DNA from 3 places in the Phytohabitans houttuyneae genome. Region 1 is predicted to be linked to each of the others. Evidence: riboswitches for the same ligand, from Rfam matches in the RefSeq annotation. Region 1 holds a riboswitch; each other region holds the start of a gene.
What was found. Region 1 has a riboswitch for cobalamin ahead of Phou_RS04380 (CbtB domain-containing protein). Riboswitches for the same ligand answer to the same signal wherever they lie in the genome.
Positions count from the first base shown of each region.

Region 2: another riboswitch for cobalamin. It lies ahead of Phou_RS16685 (ABC transporter substrate-binding protein); the one in region 1 lies ahead of Phou_RS04380 (CbtB domain-containing protein).
Region 3: another riboswitch for cobalamin. It lies ahead of Phou_RS31030 (ribonucleoside-diphosphate reductase subunit alpha); the one in region 1 lies ahead of Phou_RS04380 (CbtB domain-containing protein).

Region 1 is NZ_BLPF01000001.1:939,815-946,939, forward strand. Features, by position in the region: gene cobO (cob(I)yrinic acid a,c-diamide adenosyltransferase) at 1-225, opposite strand, end outside; gene Phou_RS04375 (VWA domain-containing protein) at 225-2,087, opposite strand; cobalamin riboswitch at 2,139-2,311, shown strand; gene Phou_RS04380 (CbtB domain-containing protein) at 2,346-2,534, shown strand; gene Phou_RS04385 (CbtA family protein) at 2,539-3,270, shown strand; gene Phou_RS04390 (hypothetical protein) at 3,267-3,623, shown strand; gene Phou_RS04395 (VOC family protein) at 3,628-4,035, shown strand; gene Phou_RS04400 (MmcQ/YjbR family DNA-binding protein) at 4,024-4,371, opposite strand; gene Phou_RS04405 (hypothetical protein) at 4,450-4,857, shown strand; gene Phou_RS04410 (MmcQ/YjbR family DNA-binding protein) at 4,863-5,204, shown strand; gene Phou_RS04415 (DUF3224 domain-containing protein) at 5,241-5,645, shown strand; gene Phou_RS04420 (SRPBCC family protein) at 6,208-6,858, opposite strand; gene Phou_RS04425 (FAD binding domain-containing protein) at 6,911-7,125, opposite strand, start outside.
Region 2 is NZ_BLPF01000001.1:3,728,991-3,736,115, forward strand. Features, by position in the region: gene Phou_RS16670 (GlnX family signal transduction membrane protein) at 1-405, opposite strand, end outside; gene Phou_RS16675 (ABC transporter ATP-binding protein) at 459-1,244, opposite strand; gene Phou_RS16680 (FecCD family ABC transporter permease) at 1,366-2,424, opposite strand; partial or broken gene Phou_RS16685 (ABC transporter substrate-binding protein) at 2,421-3,382, opposite strand; cobalamin riboswitch at 3,510-3,651, opposite strand; gene Phou_RS16690 (M14 family metallopeptidase) at 3,717-5,513, opposite strand; gene Phou_RS16695 (C39 family peptidase) at 5,736-7,073, shown strand.
Region 3 is NZ_BLPF01000002.1:1,731,103-1,738,227, forward strand. Features, by position in the region: gene Phou_RS31000 (helix-turn-helix transcriptional regulator) at 1-393, opposite strand, end outside; gene Phou_RS31005 (aldo/keto reductase) at 497-1,495, shown strand; gene Phou_RS31010 (sugar efflux transporter) at 1,467-2,690, opposite strand; gene Phou_RS31015 (Rieske (2Fe-2S) protein) at 2,734-3,156, opposite strand; gene Phou_RS31020 (LysE family translocator) at 3,160-3,747, opposite strand; gene Phou_RS31025 (aminotransferase-like domain-containing protein) at 3,834-5,246, shown strand; cobalamin riboswitch at 5,304-5,514, shown strand; gene Phou_RS31030 (ribonucleoside-diphosphate reductase subunit alpha) at 5,646-7,125, shown strand, end outside.

The DNA.
Region 1 (7,125 bases):
GAGCGCGCGGAGCGCCGCCTCCTCACCGACCTTCCACTTCGGACTCTTCACGAACTGGTACACCACGATCGGCCAGCCGGCACTCCACGCCCGCAGCGCCATCCCGAACGCGGCCGTGGACTTGCCCTTGCCCTGTCCGGTGTGGACGGCCAGGACGGGCTGGCGCCGCCGCTCGCGCGTGGTGAGCCCGTCGTCTGGCACGGTGTCCGGCTTGCCCTGCGGCATCAGGCCGCCCTCCCCAACCGGTTGGTGGCTGACAGCTGCGCGAGCGGCACGCACGGCGCGTCGAGCGCCACGGCCAGCCGCCGCGCGAGGCCCAGCCGCACCGGCCCGGCCTCGCAGTCGACCACAACGGACGTGGTGCCGGCCAGTGACGGCACCACGCCCAGCGGGTCGGGTCCCGCCGTGTTGCGGCCGTCGGTGACGAGCACGAGCAGCGGGCGGCGGCGTGGATCCCGGCGGCGCTCGGCGCGCAGCGTGCGCGCGGCCGCCTCCAGCCCGGCGGCCAGCGGTGTGCGACCGCCGGTGCGCAGGCGGGCGAGCTTCTGCACGCCCACCTCGTGGCTGGAGGTCGGCGGCAGCACCTCGTCCGCGCCGGCGCCCCGAAATGTGATCATGCCGACCCGGTCGCGCCGCTGGTAGGCGTCGCGCAGCAGTGACAGCACCGCCGCCTTGACGGTCGTCATCCGCTGCCGCGCGGCCATCGAGCCGGACGCGTCGACGACAAAGAGCACGAGGTTGGACTCCTTGCCCACGTGCACCGCCTCGCGCAGGTCGGCCGGCTCGACAGTGCGGCTGCCCCGCGCGGCCGCCGCCAGCAGCGTGGCGGGCAGGTGCGGCGCACCGGCGCCCTGCGGCAGGCGCGCGCCGACCACGCGGCCGCGCCGGGCGTACGCGAGTGAGCGCCGGCCCGCGTGTGCCCGCTCCCCGGTCTTGGGCAGCGTCAGCACACGCGGCCGGTACGGCTGTCCGGGCGCGGCGGCCGCCTGCTCCGCCGCGTCATCGCCCGCACTGTCCTCACCGTCCTCATCGGACCGCGTGCCACGGCCGCCCGGCGGGTCCGGCTCCGGCTGCGGGTCCTCATTGGACAGTGTTTCCTCCAGCCGCTCCTCGTCGGTGCCGGGCGGGTCGAGCGGGTCGCGGCGGCGCCGGTGCGGCAGCGCCAGCCGGGCGGCGTCCCGGATGTCGCCGGCGCTCACCTCGTCCCGCCCGTGCCACGCCGCGAGCGTCAGCGCCGCCCGCGCCACGACGATGTCGGCGCGCAGGCCGTCCACTCCGTACGCCAAGCAGATGCGGGCGATCCGGTCCAGCTCGCCGTCCGGCAGCCGCACCGAAGCCAGCCTCTCCCGCGCGGCCACGATCCGCCCGGCCAGCTCGGCATCCTCGGCCGCCCAGCGCGCGGCGAAGCCGTCCGGGTCCGCGTCGTACGCCAGGCGCCGCCGCACCACCTCGGCCCGCGGCGCGGGCTCGTCCGGCGAGGTCACCGACACCACGAGGCCGAAGCGGTCGACGAGCTGCGGGCGCGGCTCGCCCTCCTCCGGGTTCATCGTGCCGACGAGCAGGAAGCGCGCCGCGTGCTTGACCGACACACCGTCCCGCTCCACGTGCGCGCGGCCCATCGCCGCCGCGTCGAGCAGCAGGTCGACCAGGTGGTCGGGAAGGAGGTTGACCTCGTCCACATAGAGCAGTCCACGGTGGGCGGTGGCCAGAATCCCTGGCTCGTAAGCCTTTACGCCGTCGGCGAGCGCGCGCTGGATGTCGAGCGTACCGACCACGCGGTCCTCCGTCGCGCCCACCGGAAGCTCCACAAGGGACGATCGGCGCCGGGTGACCGGCGGGTCGGCGGCGTGCGGCCCGTCGGGGCACTCGGCGTCGGGCGCGGCCGGATCACAGGCGAAGCGGCAGCCGCGGACCGCGTCGATCTCGGGCAGCAGCGCGGCGAGCGCGCGCACGACTGTCGACTTCGCGGTGCCCTTCTCGCCGCGGACGAGCACGCCGCCGATCGCCGGGTTGACGGCGGTGAGCAGCAGTGCGAGCCGCAGGTCGGCGAGGCCGACGATCGCGGAGAACGGGTAGGCCGCGGGCATGCCGGCCATGCTGGCCCAGCCGGAGGGCTGGCGTCAAACACCTGTCCGGAGTTACGCTGCCCACGCCACGGTGCTCGGGAAGCCGGTGAGATTCCGGCGTGGTCCTCGCCACTGTGACCGGGGAGTGCTCCCCCGCTGCACCACTGGACCGGCGACGGTCTGGGAAGGTCGTGGGAGCGCGTTGATCCGGGAGCCAGGAGACCGGCCGTGGCAGTTGGACCGCATCGCCACGAGGCATGGACGAGAGGAACACCTGGCATGGCCGCACCCTCGCCACCCACCGCATCCGTCACCCAGATCCGCGTGCCCGTCGCCGCTTGGCTGCTCGTGGCGTTCGCACTGCTCGCGGTGTTCGTGTTGTTGCAGCTCAACGGCACAGCGTTCGCGGAGCAGATCCACGAGTTCACACACGACGGGCGGCACGCGCTCGGCGTTCCCTGCCACTAGCGCCATGTCCTCCCTCACCCTCGGCGCCGTGCTGCGCCGGGCGGCTCTGGCCGGGCTGTTCGCCGGCGTGGCCGCCGCGCTCGTCGCGCTGCTCGTCGTCGAGCCGCAGATCGACAAGGCGCTCGTGATCGAGGAGACCCGTTCCGGAGCGGGAGCGCATGAGGAGCCGGTCTTCGGCCGCGCGACACAGGTGTTCGGCGGCATGCTCGCGGCGGTCGCCGTCGCCGTGTGCCTCGCGCTCGTGGTGGGCGTGGTCTTCGCCCGGGTGCGGCACCGGCTGCCGGCCACCACCGACTTTGGACGGTCGGCGCTGCTGGCGTTGATCGGCTTCACGACGGTCGTGCTGCTGCCCGCGCTCAAGTACCCGCCAAACCCGCCCGGCGTCGGCGACCCGGACACCGTCACCGAGCGCACCGTGCAGTACCTGACGCTGATCGCGGCCGCGGTCGCCGTGACGTGGCTCGCCTTCCTCGTGCACGACCGCTTGGCCGCCCGCCCGTGGCCGCCGGCCCACCGCGCGGCGCTCGCGGTGTCGGTCGCCGCCGTCGGATACATCGCGCTGCTCATGACGTGGCCGGCCAGCCCCGACAGCGTGCCCTCGGACATCCCGGCCGCCCTGCTGTGGGACTTCCGGCTGGCGTCGCTGGGCGAGCTGGCGACACTGTGGACGGTGCTGGGGCTGGGCTTCGGCCTGCTGCTGACGCCCCGCACGGTCGCGGCGCCCGCGCCGGCGTGAGCGCGGTCACGGTCACGGTGTGCCGCGGCTGCTGCTGCGGCACCGCCCGCAAACACCCGGGCGTCGACCACGACGGCCAGGTGGGTCGCCTGCGCGCCGCGGCGGGCCACCACCATCGGGTGCGGACCAGCGGCTGCCTCAACGTCTGCGGCGAGTCCAACGTGGTCGTCGTGCAGCCCGCACCCGAGGCGCGGCGCGGTGGCGCCCGCCCGGTGTGGCTGGGCACCGTGCTCGACGGCGACGTGGAGTCGCGCATCGCCGAGTGGGTGCGCGCCGGCGGTCCCGGCGTGGCGCCGATGCCGCCCGCTCTTCGGGCACTGGCCTTCCCGGCGCCGCGGTGGAAGGCACACTGAGATCATGACTGTGCGACAGCTGCGACTGGCCGTGACGGCCGACGACTACGAGGCCGCGCTCCGCTTCTACCGCGACGTGCTCGGGCTGACCGAGCAGGCGACCTACCACCGCCCTGACGGGGACGGGCGGGTCACGATCCTGGAGGCGGGCCGGGCGACGCTGGAGCTGATCGAGCCGTCCTACGCCGAGTACATCGACGACGTCGAGGTGGGGCGCCGGGTGGCCGGGCACGTGCGGGTGGCCTTCGAGGTGGAGGACTCGGCGGCGGCGACCGCGCGGGCCGCCGAGGCGGGCCTCGAGGTGATCGCCGAGCCGCGGCGCACCCCGTGGGACTCGCTCAACGCCCGCGTCGACGGCCCGGCCCACCTGCAGCTGACGATCTTTCAGGAGCTGGGCGAGTCAGCGCAGTGACGCCTCGTACTCCGCGATGACCTTCTTGGGCACGCACATCCGCCAGGCGTCGGTGACGAGCTCGCGCATCTCCGCCTCGTCGATCTTCGCGAGCCAGACCTGCACCCAGTTGTAGCGCTCGTCCGACTTGATCGGCATGAAGAACTTGTCCGGCTCGGCAGCGATCAGCGCGGCGCGCTCCTCCTTCGGGTAGCCGAAGCCCATCTCGGTCTCGTCCCGGGAGAGCGCCACGAAAACGATCTGGCCGACCCGGAACTTCACGCGGTCGCGCACCATCGCCTCGTACGCGCGCGGGAGCGAGAGCGCCACCGCGCGGATGTCGTCCGCGGTCACCATCGGCCTACCGTACCTCCGGCGCCCGTGCTATGGTCGGCCCGTAACTAGACAGTGGCTAGATCGAGATGGGACAAGATCATGTTGCTGAGCGACGAAAGCCGGTACGTCGCCGGCGTGCTGCTGATCACGATCGTGACGATCGAGTTCGGCGGCTGGTTCATGACGAAGATCGTCCGCGGCCAGGTGCCGATGACCGACTTCCAGAAGGCGTTCGCGCGGGCCGGCCACGCCCACGCCGGGGTGCTCGTGACGCTCGGCCTGATCTGCCAGGTGCTCGCCGACGCCACCACCTTGAGCGGCGCGGCCGACTGGGTCGCGCGCCTCGGCGTTCCGGCGGCCGCGATCCTCATGTCGGGCGGCTTCTTCGCCTCCTCCGCCGGGCGCGGCATCACCCAGCCCAACCGCTTCTTCTGGGTCCTCTGGCTCGGCGCGGCCGCCCTCGCCGCCGGCACGGTCACCCTCGGCGTCGGTCTTCTCATAGCCTGAGGGGCATGACGTGGGATGAGCTGCTGGCGTACTGCCTGGCCAAGCCGGGTGCGTGGCAGGACGAGCCCTGGGAGGGCGACGTCGTGGTGAAGGTCGGCAGCAAGATCTTCGCGTTCCTCGGGTCCGGCGAGGGCGTCGGCGTCAAGTGCGGGCCCAACCGCGAGGTCGCCGACGAGTGGCTGCTCCGCTACCCCGAGGACGCGTCGGCGTCGGCCTACATCGGCCGCTCCGGGTGGAACTCCCTCCGCATCGGCGGCAAGATCCCCGACGACGAGATCCGCGAGGCGGTCGACGGCTCGTACGACGCGGTGCTCGCCAAACTACCCAAACGCGAGCGCCCTACCTGACACCGGTTGTCAGGGTCGTGCGGCATGCTGTGGCACATGACGGAGTACGCCAAGGGCACGTTCACCATCGACGGCTGGGACCAGGAAACCTTCGACGAGGCCGAGGCCGAGGGCGCGACGCTGGCGCAGGCGACGGTGACGAAGACCTTCACCGGTGACCTGACCGGCACGAGCAGCACCCGCATCCTGATGTGCACGACGCAGGTCGAGACCTCCGCGGCCTACGTGGGGTTCGAGCGCTTCAGCGGCACGGCCGGCGGGCGGACCGGCACGTTCGTCCTGCACCACAGTGCCACCGCCGACGCGGACGCCGGCCAGGCACTGCACTGGGCCATCGTGCCCGACTCCGGCACCGGCGACCTCCGCACCATCCGCGGCACCGGCCAGATCACCGTCGACGCCGACGGTGGCCACGCATACACCCTGGAGTACACGCTCTAGCTCTGGTCCGGACCCCACGACCTTGAAAGATCCAACCCAAAGAGATCCGGGCTACCGCGACGTCCGCCGTGGTCTAGACCGTTGCTCCCGCGGCCTCACCCTCCGCGGTCGCCAGGCGCCGGGAGTGCGCGAGTCAGCCCGCAGTTCGGCACCGTCGTCGCAGTCTGTGACTGTCGATCAGTTGGGGTCGGTGTCAGCCTCGAATCTTGGTGAGTTAGCGCGTTATTTCGACGCTAACTTGCCAAGATCTGCCGGAGCGGGCTCCTGGGTTGAGCTGAGCGACCGCGGAGGGTGAGGTCGATCTGCTCTCCAGGGGCCGCAACCGACCACGATCCGCTCCGTGGGGCCCTCTTGTCGACGCCGATCAAGGAGCCAGTGCGGTCCAGATCGCCCCGGGCGGCCGGCTACGACAGATCTGTAGAGACTTCGAGCGCGCATCCTTCCCTGCGACGCCGTTCTGCTGTGGACGGATCGCCCACCTCGGCCCCAAAGCTCAGATCGTGGTGCGGATCCGCCCCTGACGGGGCGGATCCGCGTACTGCCTCGCGCGAACGAACCAGCCTCAGCGGCGGATCGCGCGGATCACGAGCCAGGTGAGGACCGCGGCGCCGGCGCTCAGTGCGATCAGCCCCGCGTAGCGGGCGGCGGCCGTGCCCACCGACAGCTTGAGCACGTCGATCGGCTCGATCTCGGCCTCCGGCTGCGTCTCCGGCGCCACCACGGCGGAGGCCGGGTCCGGGGGCGCGGCCTCCTCAGCCGGCGGGTCGGGCACCTCGGACAGCTTGCCCGCGAGGCAGTCGGCGAACTGGCCGATCAGGCGCCCGCCCACGTCGGCGAGCATGCCGCGGCCGAACTGCGCCGGTTTGCCGGTCACCGTCAGGTCGGTCGACACCTCGACGCGGGTGCCGTCGCCGTCGGGCAGGAGTGTGGCCGTGACCGTCGCAGCGGCGGTGCCGGCGGCGCGGGTGTCCCGGCCGGTGGCCTCGACCACCACGCGGCGGGCCGCCTCGTCGCGCTCGACGAAGCGACCCTTTCCGGTGTACGTGAGCACAATCGGCCCGACCTTCACCTTCACCGTGCCGTCGAACTGCTCCCCGTCGAAGTCCTTCAGCGTGGCGCCCGGCATGCACGGTGCGACCCGCGGCACGTCCAGCAGCACACTCCACGCCTCTTCGACGGGGACCGGCACGGTGAAGGAATGGTCGAGCTTCATGCTGCTCCCTTTCCGGTCCGGCGTCGGCCGGCGGCCGGCCCTCCGAGCCCGCTCACCCGATACCCCCGGCCGCGAGCACCGCCCGCTTCGTCAACACGGTCACCAGGTGTCCCCGGTATTCGGCGGAGGCGAAGACGTCGGAGGGTGGGTCGGTGCCCTCCGCGGCCCGGCCGGCGGCCGACGCCACCGCGTCCACAGTGGCCGACGCGCCGGCGAGTGCCTGCTCCACGCCGCCGGCCCGCAGTGGCGTGGCGCCCATGTTGGTGA
Region 2 (7,125 bases), 2.8 Mb from region 1:
GCCACGGGCGTCGCCCGCGCCACCTCCGGAGACGATCGACAGCGCGGCGGCCGCGTCGGCGATGTCGGCCTGGTAGCGCTCGCGCAGCGCCACGGGCTCCACGCCGCCGGTCAGAAACGCGCTCGCGGCGGTCGCGTCGGCGTCGGAGAGCGCGCGGTAGAGCCGCTGCGCCGCGACGGTCAGCTCGCCGCTGCGCGCGACCGCGCCGTCGACGAGGTCGGCCCGCTGCCGCACGCCCACGGCACCGGCCACGCCGGTCGCCAGGCCGAGCACGACGAGTGCCGCCGTGGCGAGCACGAGCCGGCCGGGGGTGCCCCGGAATCGTCCCGCCGCCCGCTTGCGCAACCGGGCCGCGGGTGCGGCGGCGGGAGCCCGGGTCGCCGGTTCGCGTACGAGAGTCGTCACCGTCACCACCTCGGGGATCAAGGTAGCCAACCGCATCAAGCGCGGCGAGATCCTCAGGCGCCGCTCGCGGTCGAGCGTACCGGTACGACCAGCGGGCCGTGATCGCCGTCGATGACCCGTACGCGCGCGCCGTAGTGGGCCGCCAGCAGCTCCTCGGTCAGCACGTCGCGCGGCGCGCCGCTCGCGGCCACCCGGCCGGAGGCGAGCAGGACCATGCGGTCGGCGTACTCGCCGGCGATCGAGAGGTCGTGCATGGTGGCGAGCACGGTCAGGCCGCGGTCCCGGCGCAGCTCGTCGACGAGGTCGAGCACCTCCTGCTGGTGGCCGATGTCGAGCGCGGTGGTGGGCTCGTCGAGCAACAGCAGCGGGGCGCCCTGGGCGAGCGCGCGGGCCAGGAAGACGCGCTGCCGCTCGCCGCCGGAGAGCGTGGCGAGCTGGCGGCCGGCGAAGCGCCGCAGGTCGAGCCGGTCCAGCACCTCGCCCGCGGCGGCCAGGTCGGCGGCGGACTCCCGGCCCAGCGGCGGGACGTAGGGGGTGCGGCCGAGCAGCACGTAGTCGAAGACGGCCATGCCGGCCGGCACGACCGGTGCCTGCGCGACGGTCGCCACGAGCCGGGCCCGCTGTCGCCGGGGCAGGCGGTCGGCGGGCGTACCAAACAAAGAGATGGACCCCATGAATGGCAGCAGGCCGCCGACGGCGCGCAACATGGTGGATTTTCCGGCGCCGTTTGGTCCGATGACCGCGACCCACTCGCCGGCGGCGACCGTGAGGTCGACGCCGTCCAGGATCGTGGCGCCACCCAGGGTGACCCGCACGTCGAGCGCCTCGACCGCGCTCACAGCGCCTCCGGGTTCGCTCGCTCGTGCGGCGCTGAAGGCGACGTCTTCCTCCGCCACCCCGAAACCCCGACTACGTCGGCGGGGCGGCTCCGTCCAGACGCCGCCGCGCCAACTCGCTCCCTCACAGCGTGACCCGCTTGGTGGTGCGCAGGACGAGCACGAAGAACGGTGCGCCGAAGAACGCGGTGACCACGCCGATCGGGATCTCCGCCGGGCTGGCGACGGTGCGCGCGACAAGGTCGGTGAACGCGAGGAACGCGGCGCCGAAAAGCACCGACAGCGGCAGGATCACGCGGTAGCTGGAGCCGGCGAGCAGGCGCACGGTGTGCGGCACGATGATGCCGACGAACCCGATCAGGCCGGACACCGACACGGCCGCGGCGGTGCCGAGGCTGGCGGCGGCGAGCAGGATGTACCGCGAGCGCTGCGGATGCAGGCCCAGGCTGCTCGCCTCGTCGTCGCCGACCGACAGCACGTCGAGCTCGCGGCGGAAGAGCAGCAGGACGGCGCCGGTCACCACGGCGTACGGGAGGATGACCAGCACGTCGTGCCACCCCGCCGTGGCCAGCCGCCCCAGCAGCCACGAGTAGACCTCGCGGATGGCGTCGACGTTGCGCTGCATGAGGTACGTCTGGCCGGCGGCGAGGAAGGCGGAGACCGCCACACCGGCGAGGATCAGCGTGGCCGGTGAGCGGTCACGGCCGCCCGAGACGCCGAGCAGGTACGTGAGCGCGACCGCGCCCACCGCGCCGATGAACGCGGCCACCGGCGTGGTGAGCGGCAGGCCCGAGGTGACGTCGCCGCCCGCCGAGCCGGTGCCGATCCGCAGCGCGATGACCGCGGTCACCGCGAGGCCGGCACCGGCCGCGACGCCGAGCAGGTGCGGGTCGGCCAGCGGGTTGCGAAAGACGCCCTGGTAGCAGCCGCCGGCGAGGGCGAGCATCGCGCCCACGAGCAGCGCGAGCACCACGCGCGGCAGCCGGATCTGCGTGACGATCGCGATCTCGCGCTCGTCCAGCCCGCTGTGAATGTCCACGCCCGGTATGAGGTTGAGCACCTCGGCCGCCACGCTGCCCGGCGGCAGGTTGACCGGGCCGAACGCCAGGCCGGCCAGGGCCGCGACGACGACGGAGACGACGCCCGCGGTGACCCAGCCGGCCCTTGCTTTGGCACTCGTCACGCGGGGACCTTGGCTACCGCTTCCGTGATCGCTCTCACGAGGTCGACGACCCGCGGCCCCAGCGGGAGGCGATGTCGTCGTCGAGCTGGATCACGTTGCCGCTCTTGACCGCGGTGATGTTCGCCCACCCGGTGCGCGCCTTCACCGTCTCCAGCGACTGCTGGCAGCACTTGGTGTCGGCGAGGAAGATCAGATCGGGGTCCGACTTGACCAGCGACTCGGCCGACAGCTGCGGGTAGCCGCCCTTCTTGCCGTCCGCGTCCGCGGGGTCGGCCACGTTTTCCAGGCCCGCGAGGGCGAAGAGCGCGCCGATGAACGTCTTGCTGGTGACCGAGTAGAGGGTGGGGTCGAGCTCGTAGTAGTACGTGAGCTTGGTCTGCCGCTGCGGCACGTCCTTGACCAGCTTGGCGATGTCGTCCTTCATCCGCTGCACGGTGCCGGCCGCCTCGCCGGCGTGCCCGGTCAGCGCGCCGAGCTCGTTGAGCTGCTTGTACGAGTCGTCGAGCGTGACGGCGCTGGCCGCCATGTACACCGGGATCTTCAGCGTGGTGAGCTGGTCGACCACCTTGTTGGTGTCGTTGGAGAGCACGACGAGGTCAGGCGCCTTGGCCGCGATGGCCTCCGCGTTGGGCTGGAATCCGGACAGGTCCGACTTGGGAGCGTCGGGCGGGAAGTTCGAGTTGTCGTCCACCGCGGTCACCTGCGCCCCCGCCCCGATCGCGAAGAGCATCTCGGTGGCGCTGGGCGAGAGCGACACGATCTTTTCGGGCCGCTTGTCGAGCGTGAGGTTGCCCACGGTGACGGGATAGGTGGCCGCCGCCGGGCCGCTCGTCGCGGCGCCGCTCGGCTCGTCGTTGTCGCTCGCGCAGCCGCTGATCGCGAGCGCGACCGCGGCGGCAACGGCGGTGAGCTGCCTCTTGAACGGCCGTCTGACGGTGCGCGCACCACCGCGTGTCATCACTGAGCCCGATGGTTCGCTCGCTAACTCATTCACTGGTCCTCCTGTCGGTCGAGGATCTGGTGCTTCGCCGACAGGAGAGGGGGTTGCCGCTCCGTCCGCGAGGCGCCCTTCCTCGAGAGCGCTGGTTCGCGACCGTCCGCAGGCGACCTGGCTAGTCCGCCCGGTTTGCACCGGTACGGCATCACAGTTGCGGGACAGCTCCGGTTTGGGACACCGGATTCGCTGCGGCCGATCGCCTGCACGGTACCTCAGCGTGGACCCGGAGTTACCCGCCGAGGGCGCAGCGCAGGCGATCGGGGGCGGGTTGCCGCCCGCCCCCGACCTGTGGGTACTACGCGGATGTGATCGTGACGTTGTCGACCGCGGCCTCGACGAGGCTGGCCGTGGAGGCGTCCGTGGCCTCGACAAGGATGCTGATCGACTGGCCGGCGTACGGCGTCAGGTTTGCCGTGGCAGTCGCCCACGCGCCGTTGCGGTTGCTAGCCGCGCCCGCCTGGGTGAGGACCGCCGTCGTGCCGCCCGCGTGCACCACGCTGACCCGGAAGAAGTCGGCGGACGAGGAGTTCGAGCCGTGCGCCAGGTACCACGCGAACGACAACGACAGCGTGCCGCTCGCCGGGAGCGTCACCGCCGGCGAGCGGGCGCTGGTCAGGCCGCCGTCGACGTCATGGTCGCCGGCACTGGCACCGGCCAGCGGGCCGGTCACCAGGTCGTTGCTGCCGGCGAAGGGTACGAGCTGCTTCGCGCCGCTGGAGGTGGTGGCCTGTGCGGCGCCCCGCGCCCACTGGCCCAGCGTCGCCGCGTCGGTGCCGGACGGGTTGACCGTCCACCCGGTGTTGGTCTCGAAGGTGTCCGACCACACGGTCGTACCACCGCCGGTGCCGCAGTACTGGGCCTGCTTGCCGGTCGCCCGGTACGGGCAGTCGGCGTACTCGCTCAGGATCAGCACCGCCTCGCGGTTGCGCGACGTCTGTGCGGGGATGACCTCGTCAGGCGGGTAGAAGCCGCCGCCGCCGGACGAGCCGGGGTACATCTCGAACGTGTACGCCCAGATGCCGTGCTGCCCCCACATCCAGTCGATGCTGTCGCCGTCGGTGATGTAGAGGTCAGAGGACTGCTCCGGCGTGTACCCGTTGGTGGCCGCCATCTGCTGCCCGATCGTGCGGAAGACCGCTTCCTGGTCGGCGTTGAGGCCGGGCGCCGTGTTCGCCGTCGTGTAGCCGAAGGGCCAGAGCACGAGCTGCGAGTACGTGTGGAAGTCGATGTTGGCCTTGATCTGCTGCACGCCGCCGACCACGCGGCTGTTGACGAAGTCGCGCAGCCGCTGGGTCTCCGGTGCGGAGAAGGCGGACGGGCCGCGGTACGTCTCGGAGCCGGTCGAGCTGGACGAGCCGCCGCAGCAGCCCCAGTTGTACGCCCAGTTGCGGTTGAGGTCGGTGCCCACATTGGACGATCCCGAGTTGGGCTGGCGGTTCTTGCGCCAGGAGCGGTACGCGCCGGTGGCGACGTCGTACTCGCTGCCGTCCGGGTTGACCGTCGGCACGATCCAGATCTCGCGGCTGTTGACGACGTTGGTGACGCGCGAGTCTGAGCCGTAGCTGTCCGTGAAGAGGTTCAGCAGGTAGATCGCCATCTCCACGGTCAGGTGCTCGCGGGCGTGCTGCTGCGAGTTGAAGAGGATCTCCGGCTCCGACTCGTCGGTGGCCACGTTGTCGGAGATCTTGACGGCCATGATGTCGCGGCCCTCGTACGAGTTGCCGAGCGAGATCCGGCGAGCGATGGACGGGTGGTCGGCCACGACCTGGTTGACCACCGCGTTGAGCTCGGCGTAGTTGTGGTACGCCGAGTCGGCGGGCGGGAAGTCGAACGTGGTCACGCCGCCGGGCGCCTCGGCCGGCACCAGCACGACCTGGAAGCCGAGCTTGCGGATCGCCAGCACCTCGGACTTGATCGCCGAGACGTAGATCTTCCCGTGCTCGATGTAGTCGATCGCCGCGCCGGTACGGGCGATGGCGTCACGGTCCGCGAACGTGCGCGGGCCGATCACCGTGTACTGCGCCGCGACCTCGGCCGCTGCCGTGGGACCGGGATCTGGCTTGGCGGCGCCGGGGCTCGTGGTGATCAGCATCAGCCCGGCGGCGACGGCCGCGCTGAAGATGATCGCCCGGCGGGGCTTCAGACGGGTGGACATCAACGACCTCCTGGGGTGGGGAGATCCCATGTGTACTGAAGAGAACTGCACCACATCCGGGGCCGCGGACCGTCATGCCAATGTGGTCGTCCTGTCGACAAAGATTTTCTTCGGGACAGGATCTGGCGAAACTTCCCTTCAAACGGGATAGTGACGGGCATGGTCAGAACCACCGCCGTAGCCGTCACGGCCCTCGCGCTGCTTGGCCCCGCGGCACCGGCCGTCGCCGCCCCCTCGGCCTCGGCCACCACCGGAGGAGCCATCAGCCACGACGAGCAGATCACCTTCCAGCGCTGGTCCACCTACCAGGACTGGCGCCGCGGCACGCACGAGGGCACCGTGGCCCTGCCGGGCGTGCGCACGGGCATCACGATCGGCCGGCCAGCCGGCACCGTCGACTACACGGACCCGCACACGGGGACGACGAAGACCTGGTCGTACGCGACCTGGACATCGCCGGTGCGCGGGGTCGGCTTCGACGCCAGCGAGCTGGTCGCCTCCTGGAACGCGGACACGCCGGCCGGCACCTGGGTCCAGATCGAGATGCAAGGGACGTACAACACCGGCGACCACACCCCGTGGTACGTGATGGGTCGCTGGGCCTCGGGCGACCAGGACATCCGCCGTACGAGTGTCAACCGGCAGGGTGACCCGTGGTCCACGATCTGGACCGACACCTTCTCGATCGACGACGTGGCCGGCGGCGTGCTGCTGCGCGACTACCAGCTGCGCGTCACCCTCTACCGCGAGCCCGGCCAGTGGCGCTCGCCGCGGGTGTGGATGGTGGGCGCGATGAGCTCGCTCGTGCCCGACCGCTTCACGGTGCCGCTCAGCAAGGGACGCATCGCGTGGGGTCGCGAGCTGTCCGTGCCGCGCTACTCGCAGAACATCCACGAGGGCCACTACCCCGAGTACGACGGCGGCGGTGAGGCGTGGTGCTCGCCCACGTCCACCGAGATGGTCGTGGAGTACTGGGGACGGCGTCCGTCCGATGAGGACACCGCCTGGGTCGACCCGACGTACCCCGACCCGACGGTCAACCACGCGGCCCGGATGGTCTACGACTACACGTACGACGGCGCCGGCAACTGGCCGTTCAACACGGCGTACGCGGCGTCGTTCCCCGGCCTCGACGCCTTCGTCACCCGGCTGCACTCGCTGGACGACGTGGAGCGGCTCATCCGTGCCGGGATACCGGTGATCACGAGCCAGTCATTCCTCGCCAGCGAGCTGGACGGGGCCAACTACGGCACCTCGGGCCACCTCTTCGTAGTGGTGGGATTCACAGCCGAGGGAGACGTGGTCGTCAACGACCCGGCCTCGTCGTCGAACGACGCGGTGCGCAACGTCTACCCCCGCGAGCAGTTCGAGACCGTGTGGCTGCGTACCAAGCGCATCAACGCATCCGGCGGTGTCTCCGGCGGGTCGGGCGGCATCGCGTACCTGATCAAGCCCTGGTGGAAACCCTGGCCGCAGGCGGCGGGCCTGCCGGTGTAGGGGCGGCGTGGGCCCGCCGCCGGTTGGCGGTGGGCCCCCGTCCGGGTGTATT
Region 3 (7,125 bases), on a different contig from region 1:
GTTCTGGGCGAGGACCTCGCCGAGGTCGGACAGCACCAGCGCGGGGGTGTCGCCGAGCAGGTCGAGCATGCGGATCAGGCCGGCGCGCGCCAGGCGGGCCACGCCGTCGGCGGGCGGCGGCTGGTGGCCGGCGAGGTGAAACAGGTGGTCGCGCTCGTCGTCGGACAGGCGCAACGCCCGGGCCAGCGCACCGAGCAGCTGGGTCGACGGCTGGCTGCTGCGGCCCTGTTCGAGGCGTACCACGTAGTCGACCGACATGCCGGAGAGCATCGCCACCTCCTCCCGGCGCAGGCCGGTGGTGCGGCGGCGCGGGCCGCCGGCGATGCCGACCTCGCCCGGGCGGATCGCCTCGCGGCGGCGGCGCAGGAAGTCGGCTAGCTCGTCACGCTGCATGTCTTCATGCTGCCTCGCGTCCGGCGGGCCCAGCCAGGGAGCGGCTCTCCCACGATGAGCGCTCCGCTCCCGCACCGCCCGTCGCCGGCGCAGTGTGGGTCGCATGCAGACACGGAAACTGGGAAGTACCGGCCCGGCAGTATCCGCGCTGGGACTGGGTGCGATGGGCATGTCCGGCGGCGCCTACGGTCCGGCCGACCGCGGGGAGAGCATCGCCACCGTGCACGCCGCGCTGGACGCGGGCGTCACTCTGATCGACACCGGCGACTTCTACGCCATGGGCCACAACGAGCTGCTGCTCGCCGAGGCGCTGCGCGGGCGGGACCGGGACGGCTACCTGCTGAGCGTGAAGTTCGGCCAGCTGCGGGGGCCGGGTCATGTGTTCGGCGGGCCGGACGGCCGGCCCGAGGCGGTGCGAAACTTCCTGGCCTACTCGCTGACCAGGCTGGGCGTCGACCACATCGACATCTACCGCCCCGCGCGGCTGGACCCGGCCGTGCCGATCGAGGAGACGGTCGGCGCGATTAAGGAGATGGTCGACGCCGGGTACGTGCGGCACATCGGCCTGTCGGAGGTCGACGCCGCCACGATCCGGCGGGCACACGCGGTACATCCGATCGCCGACCTGCAGATCGAGTACTCGCTGCTGTCCCGCGCGGTGGAGGCGGACGTCCTGCCCACGCTGCGGGAGCTCGGCATCGGCCTGACCGCGTACGGCGTGCTCAGCCGCGGCCTCATCTCGGGCCACTGGGCCGCCGGCCGGGTGGCCGGCCCCGGCGACATGCGCGGCATCAGCCCCCGGTTCACCGGCGACAACGTGACGCACAACCTCGCGCTCGTGGACGCGCTACGCCGGGTCGCCGAGGCGAAGGACTGCACCGTCGCGCAGCTCGCCATCGCCTGGGTCGCCGCGCAGGGCGACGAGATCGTGCCGCTGGTCGGCGCGCGCACCCGCGCGCGGCTGGCCGAGGCGCTGCCCGCGGCGCAGCTGCGCCTCACCGGTGACGACCTCGCCGAGATAGAGAAGGCGGTACCGGCGGGCTCGGCGCGCGGTGACCGGTACCCGGCCGCGTTCATGGCGAGCTTGGGCGTGGGGAACTGAGCCTGGAGCGGCCGCGCGGGTCGGTCGCCAGCAGGACGAGCAGGCCGGCGAGGCACAGGGCCGAGGCGATGAGGAACGCGTACCGGTAGCCGAAGCGCTGGGACAGGCCGAACAGCGGACCGGCCAGCATCGCGCCGACCGGGAACGAGTTGATGAACAGCGTCGTCACCCGCCCGGGCTGCTCCGGCAGCATGTCCTGCATGTAGGAGATGCCGAGGCCGGCCACCGCCGCGATGAAAGCCGCGTTGAGGATCTGGGCGCCACCCAGCGCCCAGACCGACGGCGTGATCGTGGCGAACGCGTAGTACGCGACACCGCAGCCCGCCCCGGCGAGCACCAGCACGCGGATCCGGATCCGGCTCGCCAGCACGCCGAGGCTGAGCATGAGCGGGATCTCCAGCGCGGCGCACAGGCCGAGGATCAGGCCCGCGTCGGTCGCGTCGCCGCCCAGGTCGGCGTCGATGTACAGCGGCAACGCCTGCACGCACAGGGTCATCGGGCACTGCAGGAGCGTGAACGCCGCCGCGGTCCTCAACAGCGTCGAGCGGGAGGCCGATGGCGTGCCGGCGAGATCGGGCGCCGGTCCTGCCGTCGACAGTGGAGCGTCCACTTTGTGCAGAAGGAGCACGGCGATGAGCGCCGCGACCACGTACATCGCGGCGGCCGCGACGAAGATGGAGGCGAAACCGCCGGCCCGCAGCAGGATGGCGGCGAGCGGCGGCCCGGCGACCCAGGACGCCGAAAAGACCGTCCGAAGTGTACTGATGCCCATCGCCGCGCTGGCGCCGCCGCGGGTCAGGTGTTGCCGGGCGTAGGCGAGCGCCTGCGGAAACAGCGCGCCGGCCAGCGCGGTCGCCGTCGCCGTCAGCGCGAGCAGCGCCCAGTAGTCGCGCACGAAAGCGGTCAGGCCCATTCCGACCAGGCCCGCCACGGACGTGGCGACCAGCAGCTCTCGCCGGATCGCGCGCCGGTCGGACAACCGGCCGACCAGCGTCGCCGCGACCACGCCGGACAGCGGCGCGACGATCAGGAAGACCGTCAGCTGGACCGGGCTGGCCCGGACCGCCGTGCTCAGAAACAGCGCGCGGAACGGCTCGACCACCGCGCCGGAGACGCCGATCGCGAAGAAGAGCAGACCGAGGGGGAGCAGGGCCCGACCGCCGCGCCGCGATCGCGGCACCACACCCACGGCCATGGAACGCAGGGTAGCGCCAGCACCGATCGACAACCATGCATTTTTAGGGCGGGGTCGCCTGTACGCGGCCGGCGACCACGCGGGTGCGCAGGAGCGGCTGGCCGGTGGCGGCGGGACCGTGCACGACGGCGCCGTCGGTGAGCCTGAAGGTGCTGCCGTGCCACGGGCAGACCATGCAGTCGGCGCCGTCCACTGTGGTCAGTTCGCCGTCGGCGAGTGGGCCGGTCTGGTGGCCGCAGTGCGCGATCATCGCGGTCATCCCGGCGTCGGTGCGGGTGACCAGCACCGGCACCTCGCCGATGCGGGCGGCCAGTGGCCTGCCGCCGGTGAGGGCGTCCTGCGCGCACAGGTCCTGCCAGCCCTGCGGCGCTGGATTCCCGCCGCGATGCCGGGCAAACGCGGCCGCGCCCGGTCTGCCCGGCCGGAACGGTGACAGGCCGAGACCGAACCAGCAGCGCGACCGCATAGGTCAGCCGGCCAGGACGGTGAACAGGCCGAGACCGAAGTAGATCGAGGCGACCACGCGGTTCCCGGACGCCCGGCGGCGCAGCCACGGGCCGATCGCGTTGGCGGCCAGGCAGTAGGTGATGTCGGCGGCCAACGCCAGCGCGAAGAGGACCGCGCCGAACAGCGGCAGCTCGCTCTCCGAGCGGACGAACTGGGGCAGGAACGCCAGGAAGAACAGCACGACCTTCGGGTTGAGCGCGTTGATGAGCGCGCCGTCCAGGAAGAGCCGGGCGGGCGAGGCCGGCCGCACGGTCTCGGTGCCGGGCCCGGCCTTGCTGCGCAGCGCCTGTACGCCGAGGTAGACCAGGTAGCCGACGCCGGCGTACTTGACCACGGTGAAGGCGACCGGCGAGGCGGCCACGAGCGCGGCCACCCCGATACCGGCGAGCGCGATGTGCAGCAGTGTGCCGGCCTCGACGCCGAGCGCCGACGCGAGCCCCGCGCGGAGCCCCTGCGCGGCGGTCCGGGTGACGATGAAGATCATGTTCGGTCCCGGTATCGCGATGAGCGTCAGCGAGGCGAGCGTGAAGGCGATCATCCGGCTGGTCATTTCTCCTCCTGCGGCAGGGCGGTGAAGGTCCTGACCAGTAGTCTTCGGAAGATCGAGGAGGGTCACCCGGGCCATTGGAGGCGGAAGTGGACCGGTTGTGGGCGGCGCCTGAGCTGCTGGAGGTGCTCGGCGACTGGGCCGACCGGCCCGGCCCGATGTACCAGCGGCTCTCCGCCGCCGTCCGCGACGCCGTGGCGCAGGGCAACCTGGTCGCCGGCGACCGGCTCCCCTCCGAGCGAGACCTGGCCAAGGCGCTCGCGGTCAGCCGCGCCACCGTGGTGTCCGCGTACGACGACCTGCGCGCCGAGTCCATTGTGGACAGCCGGCAGGGCAGCGGCACAAGGGTCCGCCGCGGGGTGGCGCCGGAGCGCACGGGGCGCGTGCACGGCGGTACGGCGACCGCGATCGTGCAGCGGCTGATCGACACGCCGGGCGAGATGATCTCGTTGGGCAACGTGACGGCTCCCGGGCTGGACCTGCTCACCGAGGAGCTGCACGGGCTGGTGCGCGAGGACCTGGCGCAGGTGCTGGGGGAGTCCGGCTACCACCCGCGTGGCCTGCCGCGGCTGCGCGAGGCGATTGCCGCCCGGTACGCCGCCGCGGGCCTCGCCACCACCGCCGACCAGCTCGTCGTGACCACCGGGGCGAGCCAGGCGATCGCCCTGGTCACCCAGCTGCTGCTGACCCGCGGCAGCACGGTGGTGGTCGAGTCGCCGAGCTGGCCAGGCTGCCTCGACGCGCTCCGGGCCGCCGGGGTGCGCCTTGTCGGGGTGCCCCTGGACGACGAGGGCATCCGGCCCGACCTGCTGGCGCGGGCACTGCCCGAGCACCGCCCCGACCTCGTCTACGTGATGCCGAACGCGCACAACCCGACCGGCGTCACGATGTCCGCGCCCCGGCGGCGGCAGGTGGCCGACCTCGCCGCCCGGCACGGCGTACCGGTGCTGGAGGACAGCCCCGACCCCGGCCTCGATCCGTTGCCGGTCGCGGCGTTCAGCCCGGGGGTGACGCTGACGCTGGGCTCGCTGACCAAGCCGGTGTGGGCGGGCCTGCGGATCGGCTGGGTACGCGCGCCGGCCGACGTGGCCGCCCGCCTCGCCCGGCTCAAGGCGCTGGCCGACCTCGGCTCGCCGGTGCTCGACCAGGCGCTCGCCGCCCGCCTGCTGCCCCGGCTGGACGCGCTGACCGCGGAGCGCGAGGCGGCGTTGCGCGAGCGCCGGGACTTTCTCGAGGCGGCGCTTGCCGAGAGCCTGCCGGCGTGGCGGTGGCGGAGCCCGGCGGCCGGATCGTCACTGTGGATCGAGCTGCCGGGCGCGGACTCGGTCGCGTTCGCACAGGTGGCCCTGCGCCACGGGGTGGAGGTGGTGGCCGGCGCGGCGACCGACCCGACCGGCGCGCACGACTCGTACGTGCGGGTGGGGTTCAACTATCCGCCGCGGACGCTCGCCGCGATGGTCGACCGGCTGCGGCAGGCCTGGGAGGCGACCGGCCGCCGGTGACACGCCCGACACGCCGGCACATCATGTGGTGTTGGCTTTTCCGTGCGGTACCCATATATGGTGTCGCTCGCAGCTGGTTCGGCCGTTCCGTGTGGAGGGTCGAGGCAAGAGGGAACCCCGGTGCGAGTCCGGGACTGCCCCGCAGCGGTGAGTGGGAACGACCGCCGTCATATGGCACTGGACCTTCGGGTCTGGGAAGCGACGGCCAGTAGGTGACCTCCGGGTCGCGCCCGCGAGTCCGAAGACCTGCCAGCGCGCCGCACGCCACCGGGCGTGCGGTGGTCGAAGGCCGCGCGGGACGGTCTGCGCCACAGCCGGGGCGGTGCGCCACGCACCGTGACCGGTGGCGTTCTCCTGCGCGTCCGCCGACCTGGGCAACCGGGTGCGAGGAGGGGGAACATGCAGGTCCGCAAGCGCAACGGCGACACCGAGCCGGTCGACGTCAACAAGATCGTCCGGGCGGTGGAGCGGTGGGTCGCCGACCTGGACGAGGTCGATCCGCTGCGGGTGGCCACCAAGACGATCAGCGGGCTGTACGACGGTGCTACGACGGCCGAGCTGGACAAGCTGTCGATCCAGACGGCCGCCGAGCTGATCGGCGAGGAGCCGCAGTACTCGAAGCTGGCGGCGCGGCTGCTGTCGTCCTATGTGGACAAGGAGGTGCGCGGCCAGGGGGTGGCCAGCTTCAGCCAGTGCGTCCGGTACGCGCACGGGCTGGGCCTGATCGGCGACGGCGTGGCCGGTTTCGTCTCCCGCAACGCGCGCAAGCTCGACGACGCCGTCGACCTGGCCGGCGACCTGCGCTTCGAGTACTTCGGGCTGCGCACCGTCGCCGACCGCTACCTGCTGCGCCACCCGCAGACCCGCCTTGTCGTGGAGACGCCGCAGTACTGGCTGCTGCGGGTGGCCTGCGGCCTGTCGCGGACGCCGGCCGAGGCGATCGGCTTCTACCGGCTGATGTCGAGCCTGGCGTACCTGCCGAGCTCGCCGACCCTCTTCAACTCCGGCACCCGGCACACCCAGATGTCCTCGTGCTTCCTGGTGGACTCGCCGCGCGACGAGCTGGACTCGATCTACGAGCGGTACCACCAGGTGGCGCGGCTGTCGAAGTTTTCCGGCGGCATCGGGATCTCCTGGAGCCGCATCCGCGGGCGCGGCGCGCTCATCCGCGGCACCAACGGCAGGTCGAACGGGATCGTGCCGTTCCTCAAGACGCTCGACGCCGGCGTGGCAGCGGTCAACCAGGGCGGCCGGCGCAAGGGCGCGGCGTGCGTGTACCTGGAGCCGTGGCACCCGGACATCGAGGAGTTTCTGGAGCTGCGGGACAACACCGGCGAGGAGGCGCGGCGCACCCACAACCTGAACCTCGCCAACTGGATACCGGACGAGTTCATGCGCCGGGTCGAGGCGGACGGCGAGTGGTCGCTGGTCGACCCGTCGGACGCGCCGGAGCTGCCGGACCTGTGGGGTGAGGAGTTCGACGAGGCGTACCGGGCCGCGGAGAAGAAGGCCGTCAAGACGGTCAAGGCGCGCGACCTGTACGGGCGGATGATGCGCACGCTCGCGCAGACCGGCAACGGCTGGATGACGTTCAAGGACCCGTCGAACCGGCTGTCCAACCAGACCGGCGAGCCGGGCAACACCATCCACCTGTCGAACCTGTGCACCGAGATCCTCGAGGTCAACAGCGACGACGAGACCGCGGTCTGCAACCTCGGCTCGATCAACCTCGGTGCGCACGTCACGGCCGACGGCGTCGACTGGGAGAAGCTGCGCGCGACCGTCGCCACCGCGGTCGTCTTCCTCGACCGGGTGATCGACCTCAACTACTACCCGAGCGCGCAGGCCGCCGCGTCGAACCCGCGGTGGCGTCCGGTCG